Regions from separate parts of the Pseudomonas sp. F3-2 genome, predicted to be linked through region 1. Evidence: predicted binding sites of a transcription regulator. Region 1 holds the regulator's gene; the other holds the start of a gene.
The links. Region 1 encodes sigma-54, which starts transcription at its own class of promoters, with help from an activator protein. Its sites were predicted from a motif close to ANTGGCATNNANNTTGCTNT; they were not measured.
Positions count from the first base shown of each region.

Region 2: glnA (glutamate--ammonia ligase) is a predicted target of sigma-54. The motif match lies at 2,768-2,787, and genes of this name have one in related genera.

Region 1 is NZ_CP152388.1:983,502-987,775, forward strand. It holds gene ptsN (PTS IIA-like nitrogen regulatory protein PtsN) at 1-190, opposite strand, end outside; gene raiA (ribosome-associated translation inhibitor RaiA) at 203-511, opposite strand; gene AAGQ88_RS04500 (RNA polymerase factor sigma-54) at 589-2,082, opposite strand; gene lptB (LPS export ABC transporter ATP-binding protein) at 2,269-2,994, opposite strand; gene lptA (lipopolysaccharide transport periplasmic protein LptA) at 2,994-3,542, opposite strand; gene lptC (LPS export ABC transporter periplasmic protein LptC) at 3,529-4,101, opposite strand; gene AAGQ88_RS04520 (HAD family hydrolase) at 4,112-4,274, opposite strand, start outside.
Region 2 is NZ_CP152388.1:255,514-259,787, forward strand. It holds gene AAGQ88_RS01120 (DUF4124 domain-containing protein) at 1-31, opposite strand, end outside; gene AAGQ88_RS01125 (cupin domain-containing protein) at 77-505, opposite strand; gene aroQ (gamma subclass chorismate mutase AroQ) at 502-1,047, opposite strand; gene glnA (glutamate--ammonia ligase) at 1,264-2,670, opposite strand; gene thiI (tRNA uracil 4-sulfurtransferase ThiI) at 3,002-4,274, shown strand, end outside.

The DNA.
Region 1 (4,274 bases):
TACCATTGCCGAACCCGGTCGATCCGAGCTTTTCACGGGCAATGAGGCTTTCATAGACAGTTTGCTGATCAAGTTCAGGCACCTGCTGCCCGATCATTTTGGCAATCTGTTCGAGGACGGCTTTTTTGCTGCCACCTGGCACGTTCACGAGGGAACGGCCAGGGGTCAGAATGTTTTCAAGTCGAATCATGGGTGGGGGGTATCAGCGAGCTGCCGCACCTTTGAGGATGCTTTGCTGCTTTTCCTTATGCTTGAGCAATTGTCTGTCCAGCTTGTCAGTGAGCAGGTCGATCGCCGCGTACATGTCATCATGCTCCGCATTGGCAACCACCTCTCCACCGTGGATATGCAGCGTGGCCTCGATCTTCTGTTTGAGCTTCTCGACGGCCATCGTCACTTGCACATTGGTAATCTTGTCAAAGTGCCCTTCGAGCTTTTTAAGCTTCAGCTCGACGTACTCGCGCAGGGGCTTGGTCACTTCCAGTTGGTGTCCACTGATGTTGACTTGCATACAGCTTCTCCTTCGTTGCCAGTGCATTAAGAGGCAGGCTTGGGTGCCTGCCACTGGAACGCTGTGGCTTGTGACCTTTACATCAGTCGCTTGCGTTCACTCGAAGGCGCTATCCCTAGAGATTCGCGGTATTTGGCGACTGTGCGACGGGCCACTTGAATGCCTTGTGCCTCCAGTAAACCAGCGATCTTGCTGTCACTCAACGGCTTTTTCTGATTTTCCGCGGCAACCAGTTTTTTGATGATCGCGCGGATCGCCGTGGACGAGCATTCACCGCCTTCGGAGGTGCTTACATGGCTTGAGAAGAAGTATTTCAGTTCGTAGATGCCACGCGGCGTGTGCATGAATTTCTGCGTGGTCACGCGGGAAATCGTCGATTCATGCATGCCGACCGCTTCCGCAATGTCATGCAGGACCAACGGCTTCATTGCCTCGTCGCCGTACTCGAGGAAGCCGCGCTGATGTTCAACGATCTGCGTGGCCACTTTCATCAGGGTTTCGTTGCGGCTCTGTAGGCTCTTGATGAACCAGCGGGCCTCTTGCAACTGATTGCGCATGAACGTGTTGTCGGCGCTGGTATCGGCGCGACGCACGAAGCCTGCGTATTGCGGATTGACCCGCAGGCGTGGCACGGCTTCCTGATTGAGCTCGACCAGCCAGCGTTCATTGTCCTTGCGCACGATGACATCAGGGACGACGTATTCGGCTTCGGTGGATTCGATCTGCGATCCCGGACGCGGGTTGAGGCTCTGAACCAGTTCGATCACCTGGCGCAGGTCATCTTCCTTAAGCTTCATCCGGCGCATCAGTTGCGCGTAGTCGCGGCTGCCGAGCAGGTCGATGTAATCGCTCACCAGACGCTGTGCCTCGGCCAGCCATCTGGTCTTGGCCGGCAGCTGGCGCAGCTGCAGCAGCAGGCATTCGCTCAGCGTGCGTGCGCCGATACCGGCTGGTTCGAACTGCTGGATGCGGTGCAGAACGGCTTCGATTTCGTCCAGCTCGATGTCGAGTTCCGGATCGAATGCGTCGAGCAGCTCTTCCAGCGACTCGTCCAGGTAGCCCTGAGGGTTTATGCAGTCGATGAGGGTAACGGCGATCAGGCGATCGGTGTCGGACATGGGTGCCAGATTCAGCTGCCACAATAGATGGCTTTGCAAGCTTTCGCCGACGGAGGTGCGGGTCGTGAAGTCCCACTCATCATCGTCATTGCTCGGCAGGCTGCTCGCGCTGGTTTGATAAATGTCTTCCCATGCAGTATCGACGGGCAATTCGTTGGGAATGCGCTCGCTCCACTCGCCATCGTCGAGGTTGTCGACGGTCGGAGTGGCTTCCTGATAGGTCGGCTCCTGAACGTCGGGGTTGGGCTTGTGCTCGATGTTGTCGGCCATTGGGTCAACATTATCGAAATCGTCGCCTTCTTCCTGTCGTTCGAGCATCGGATTGGACTCCAGTGCCTCCTGGATTTCCTGTTGGAGATCCAGCGTCGACAGTTGGAGTAAGCGGATGGCCTGTTGCAGCTGCGGCGTCATCGTCAGCTGCTGGCCCATTCTCAAGACTAGCGAAGGTTTCATGGCAGGGGCTTAACACCTTATTCGCCGGCGCACTGCGCGCCATCCACTACTAGGGCGCCGAGGCGCCTACTTAAGCAAATTATATGCCTGAAACCGGAGTGTTTGCCTAGAGTGTGACGACAATTAATCCGGGGTTGGCGATGAGGCGCACGTTTGCGTTCGTCTCCAGCCCCCGTCTTCACCGGGTTACAGGCGGAACTCGTGGCCGAGATACACTTCTTTAACCAACTGGTTGGCCAGGATGGTTTCAGCGTCGCCTTCTGCGATGAGTTGCCCGTCGTTGACGATGTAGGCTGTTTCGCAGATATCCAGCGTCTCACGTACGTTGTGGTCGGTGATCAGAACGCCGATGCCCTTGGCCTTGAGGTGATGAATGATCTGCTTGATGTCGCCCACGGAAATCGGGTCGACACCTGCGAACGGTTCATCCAGCAGAATGAATTTCGGCGCCGTGGCCAATGCGCGTGCGATCTCGACGCGGCGGCGCTCGCCACCCGACAGGCTCATGCCGAGGTTGTCGCGGATGTGAGTAATGTGGAATTCCTGCAGCAGGCTTTCCAGTTCCTTGCGACGTCCGGCGCGGTCGAGTTCCTTGCGGGTCTCGAGGATCGCCATGATGTTGTCCGATACCGACAGTTTGCGGAAGATCGACGCTTCCTGGGGCAGATAGCCAATACCGGCACGCGCGCGGCCGTGCATGGGTTGGTGGCTGACGTCCTGCTCGTCGATGAGCACGCGGCCCTGATCGGCCTGAACCAGGCCCACGATCATATAGAAACACGTGGTCTTGCCCGCACCGTTCGGGCCGAGAAGGCCGACGATCTGACCGCTTTCGATGGAAAGGCTGACGTCACGGACGACCTGGCGACTCTTGTAACTCTTGGCCAGGTGTTGGGCTTTCAGCGTTGCCATTACTGGGCCTTCTGCTGGTCGGTTTTCTTTTTCGGCTGGATCACCATGTCGACACGCGGACGGGCTTCGGTCACCTTGCTGCCTGTCGCGCGGCCGGCGCTGGCAAGCTTGCGGACCGTGTCATAGACGATTTTCTCGCCCTGAGTGGTGTTGTTGTCCTTGTCGATGACCTTGGCCTTGTCGATCAGCACGACGCGGTTCTGCGCTGCGTGGTACTGAATGGTGACGCCCCAGCCCTGGACGGGCTTGGTGTCGCCAGCGGTCTGCAACTGCTCGAAGTAGGCGAGGTTGCCCACCGAGGTCACGACGTCGATGTCGCCGGCAGGGGTGCGAGTGATGGTCACGGTGTTACCGGTCACCTTCATCGAGCCCTGGGTGATGATCACGTCGCCTTTGTAGGTCGCGACACCTTGCTTGTCGTCCAGCTGAGCATCGTCGGCCTGAATACGGATAGGCTGATCCTGATCGTTCGGCAGAGCCCAGGCGCTCACGCTTCCCAGTGCTGCGCCCAGGCCGAGCAAAATAGGGAGGGTTTTAAGGAGCCTCATACTGTCCTCTTGCATTCGATAGCAGGTGTATCCTGCTTTCTTTTAGATAGGCCTTCATACCCGTACCGGTGCTCACGCCGTTGAAGCCGTCGATTCTAACGGGTTGCGCGGTTTCCGCATATTGCTTCTGAGGGAAGACAGTCATGCGGGTACTGGTGATCACGGTGGTGCGTTTCTTTTCGTCGGTGCGGTTGATGCGCACCTGATCGATCAGCTCGACATGGTCGCCACCGGGGGAGACCTCGGCGCGCACGCTCTGTACGTGCCAGGGGAATTCGGTGCCACGGTACATTTGCAGCACCGGCGTGGTCATCAGCGTGACATCGGTGGCCTTCAGATGCTCGACCTTATCGGAGGTCATGTCGTATTGCATGCTGCCGTCGGGCAGGTACTGAATGCTGTGGGCGTTGATCGCGTAATAGTCGATCGCGCTTTCGTCCACCGCAGCCTTGGGTTGATCCATGAAGCTTTCGGGGCTGACGTTCCAGTACCCGACCGCTGCAAGCAGCACCGCCAGAACACCGAAGATCAGAAACGTACGAAACTTTTTGCTGAGCATAAATGCACTTCTATAAGTAGGCGGCGTGGGCCGCTTCGAGGTTGCCCTGAGCGCTCAGGATCAACTCGCAGAATTCTCGGCCAGCGCCTTCGCCGCCACGTGCCTGGGTAGTCCCGTGGGCATGCTGACGTACGAAACCGGCGGCGTTGGCCACGGCCATGCCCAGGCCGACC
Region 2 (4,274 bases), 730 kb from region 1:
TCAGCAGCAGAAGGGCGAGGCTTTGACGCATGAACACTCCAATGACAACGACAAGGTCAACGACAGGTAGCTGGACCTACTGTGAAAGCGGCAGCCCCGGGGTGCCAGCATAGAACACTACCAGTTTGACTGCGCTATCTCCCGTCACTCCGCGATGCTGTCTGTCGACGATTTCCGGCAGCACATCGCCTGGTTTGAGCATGATCGACTTGCCGCCGTCCCGTGTTTCGACGCGCAGCTGCCCTGACACCACGTAAGCTGCATTAGGCATCGGGTGTTGATGCCACTTGAGTGAAGTGTTCGCGGGAATGTTGATGCGCATGACGGTCAGCTCAGGCTGACCGGCGGGATAAGTTTGATAGGCAGTGCCTTCCCAGGACGTCGTGCTTTTGAGCAACACGCGGGACTCGATGGCTGATGGTGCTGAGGGAATGGCGCTGCACCCTGCAGACAGCAGGGCCATGGCGATCAATGACGTCCGTTTCATCATTCTGCTGACGCTCATTTGTTCACCACGCACAGTTCGCCTACGGCTCGTATGAGCGCCATGTCCTGAATCGGGTTGAGGGTTTGCTTGTCTCTGGCCCGCGTCACCCACCTGATGCAATCCGGGTCACGCCGGTGCGGCGCGAAGTCGGCGTAGGTTTGCAACAGTCGCGTCTGCAACTGATCGAGCTGCGAGCGGACTGCGCTGATGTCTCCTGGCGCTTTGGGTGTGACGCCCAGTGACTGCCATCGGGCAAGCAATGCATATTGCGCCAGCTTGTTCGCTTCGATCTGGGCAACGAACAGCTCGCGGATTTCTTCACGTTCAAGTGGGGGCTCGCCTTCGCGCTTGGCGTTGGCGATGACGGTGTCTTCGCGGCCACGGTCGGTTACGGGGAGTTTGTGGTGCAGTTTGAAACGCGCCACGCTCTCGGCGAGATCGAGGCGCTCCCTGATGACCTTGATCAGTGGTTCAAGCGATGGTGGCGCCTCGCTGGCGCTGGCATGGGGCATGGTCAGCGCAAGAACGGCGGGTAATAGAAGAGTGATCTCCCTGAGCATGTACAACCTCCTGGTGCTTGGTTTGGCATAGCGCGCAGGTTGCCCGAATAGCGATCCTCAGGTGCGGTACATATGTATTACCTCTCACGTCATTGATCCGGATAACATCACTCCTCGCCGAGCAACTGCTCCGGGTTGACTGATCACGTTATCGCGCCCATAAAAAAGGCCTCCCGAAGGAGGCCTCTCTACGCAGTTATCGCTGACGCGACTGGATCAGACGCTGTAGTACAGGTCGTATTCCAGTGGGTGTACGAAGGTGCGAACCTTGATTTCTTCTTCCGATTTCAGAGCGATGTAAGCGTCGATGAAGTCGTCGCTGAATACGCCGCCCTTGGTCAGGAATGCACGGCCTTTGTCCAGCTCTTCCAGAGCTTCTTTCAGGCTGCCGCAAACTTGCGGGATCTCTGCAGCTTCTTCAGGCGGCAGGTCGTACAGGTTTTTGTCAGCGGCATCGCCAGGGTGGATCTTGTTCTGGATACCGTCCAGGCCAGCCATCAGCAGAGCCGAGAATGCCAGGTATGGGTTGGCAGCCGGATCCGGGAAGCGAGCTTCGATACGACGGCCTTTAGGGCTGGAAACGTATGGAATACGGATCGATGCAGAGCGGTTACGGGCCGAGTAAGCCAGCATCACTGGCGCTTCGAAACCTGGGACCAGACGCTTGTAGGAGTTGGTCGACGGGTTGGTGAAGCCATTCAGAGCCTTACCGTGCTTGATGATACCGCCGATGAAGTACAGAGCGGTGTCGGACAGACCGGCATAGCCTTCGCCAGCGAAGGTGTTCTTGCCTTCTTTGGAGATGGACATGTGTACGTGCATACCCGAGCCGTTGTCGCCGTACAGAGGCTTAGGCATGAAGGTAGCGGTGCGGCCGTAAGCGTCAGCGACGTTGTGGACCACGTACTTCAGGGTCTGGGTTTCGTCAGCTTTCTTCACCAGGGTGTTGAACTTGACGCCGATTTCGTTCTGGCCGGCAGTTGCCACTTCGTGGTGGTGAACTTCGACGGTCAGGCCCATTTCTTCCAGGGCGTTGCACATTGCAGTGCGGATTTCGTGGTCGTGGTCGACCGGAGGCACTGGGAAGTAGCCGCCTTTGACGCCTGGACGGTGGCCCTTGTTGCCGCCATCGACGTCCTGATCGGTCATCCAGGAAGCTTGTTCGGAGAAGATCTTGAACATCGAACCCGAGATATCGGATTTGAATTTCACTTCGTCGAAGATGAAGAATTCTGGCTCTGGACCGACGAATACGGTGTCACCGATACCGGTGGACTTCAGGTATTCCTCAGCGCGGTGAGCGATGGCGCGTGGGTCGCGGTCGTAACCTTGCATGGTCGAAGGTTCGATGATGTCGCAAACCAGGATCAGGGTAGGCTCTTCGGTGAACGGATCCAGGACGGCGGTTTCGTCGTCCGGCAGCAGGATCATGTCGGAAGCTTCGATGCCTTTCCAGCCAGCGATGGAGGAGCCGTCGAACATTTTGCCGACTTCGAAGAAATCGTCATCCAGAGCATCACGCGCTGGCATGGTGACGTGCTGCTGCTTGCCTTTGGTGTCAGTGAAGCGCAGATCAATCCACTTAACGTCATGATCTTTGATGAGTTGAACCGACTTCGACATGTTGTCCTCCGGGGTGGATTAGGGCCTGATAGTTGTTAGCCCTTAAATATGGGTGATGCCGGGCGCGATAGTCGGCCAAGGCAACCTGCCTCACAAGGGAGCAATTTGCATGCCAGTGCCCCGTGTTGGGATTTCTTCGGGAAACCCCGTTATTTCCGGCGTTAAACGTCGCAATTGTGAAAACTCGCGCACCTTGTTGGTGCTCGATAATTGTATACAGTCCCATTTTGGTGCGCTGATGATCGGCTGTACGATAACTGGTTAAACCTTGAGCAATTTCCGCTATAATCCGCGCCCCCCTTTTTCGACCGGCACCTCGCGCGCTGTTTTCATGAAATTAATCGTCAAAGTTTTCCCTGAAATCACTATCAAAAGCCGGCCTGTGCGCAAGCGCTTCATCAAACAGCTGGCAAAGAACATCCGTACGGTGCTCCGCGATCTGGACCCGGCGTTGGTGGTGGATGGCGTGTGGGACAACCTCGAGGTCGAAACCAGGGTCGAGGATCCCAAGATTCTGCACGAAATGACCGAGCGGCTGAGCTGCATGCCCGGCATCGCGCACTTCCTGCAGGTCGATCAGTACCCGCTGGGCGACATGGACGACATCTACGAGAAGTGCAAACTGCATTTCGGTAACGCCCTGCCAGGTAAGATTTTTTCCGTGCGCTGCAAGCGCGCCGGTCACCACGACTTCAGCTCCATGGACGTCGAGAAATACGTCGGCAGCAAGCTGCGTCGTGAGTGCAACGCTGCCGGTATCTCGCTCAAGGCGCCGGAGGTCGAGGTACGGATCGAGATCCGCGATCAGCGTCTGTTCGTGATTCACAGCCAGCACGACAGCATCGGTGGTTACCCGTTGGGTTCGCTTGAGCAGACTCTGGTGCTGATGTCGGGTGGTTTTGATTCGACCGTGGCCGCTTACCAGATCATGCGCCGCGGTCTGATGAGCCATTTCTGCTTCTTCAACCTGGGCGGAAGGGCGCATGAACTGGGCGTGATGGAAGTTGCGCACTTCCTCTGGAAGAAGTACGGCAGCTCACAGCGCGTGCTGTTCGTCAGCGTGCCGTTCGAGGAGGTTCTGGGAGAAATTCTCGGAAAAGTCGATAACAGTCATATGGGCGTAGTATTGAAGCGTATGATGTTGCGCGCTGCGACCAATATTGCAGACAGGCTGGAGATCGATGCCCTGGTGACAGGTGAAGCGATTTCCCAGGTGTCCAGCCAGACGCTGCCCAACCTGTCGGTCATCGATTGCGTGACAGAGAAGCTGGTGTTGCGCCCGCTGATCGCCAGTCACAAGCAGGACATCATCGATCAGGCCGATCAGATCGGTACCGGCGATTTTGCCCGGCACATGCCCGAATACTGCGGTGTCATCTCGGTCAACCCAAAGACCGCGGCCAAACGCCACCGCGTGGAGCATGAAGAAAAAGAGTTCGACATGGCCGTGCTTGAGCGCGCGCTCGAAAACGCCCGCCTCGTTCCTATCGATCGCGTGATCGAGGAGCTGGGCCAGGACGTTCAGGTCGAAGAAGTCAGTCAGGCGCTGGCCGGGCAAGTGGTCATCGACATCCGTCACCCGGATGAAGCGCAGGACCACCCGC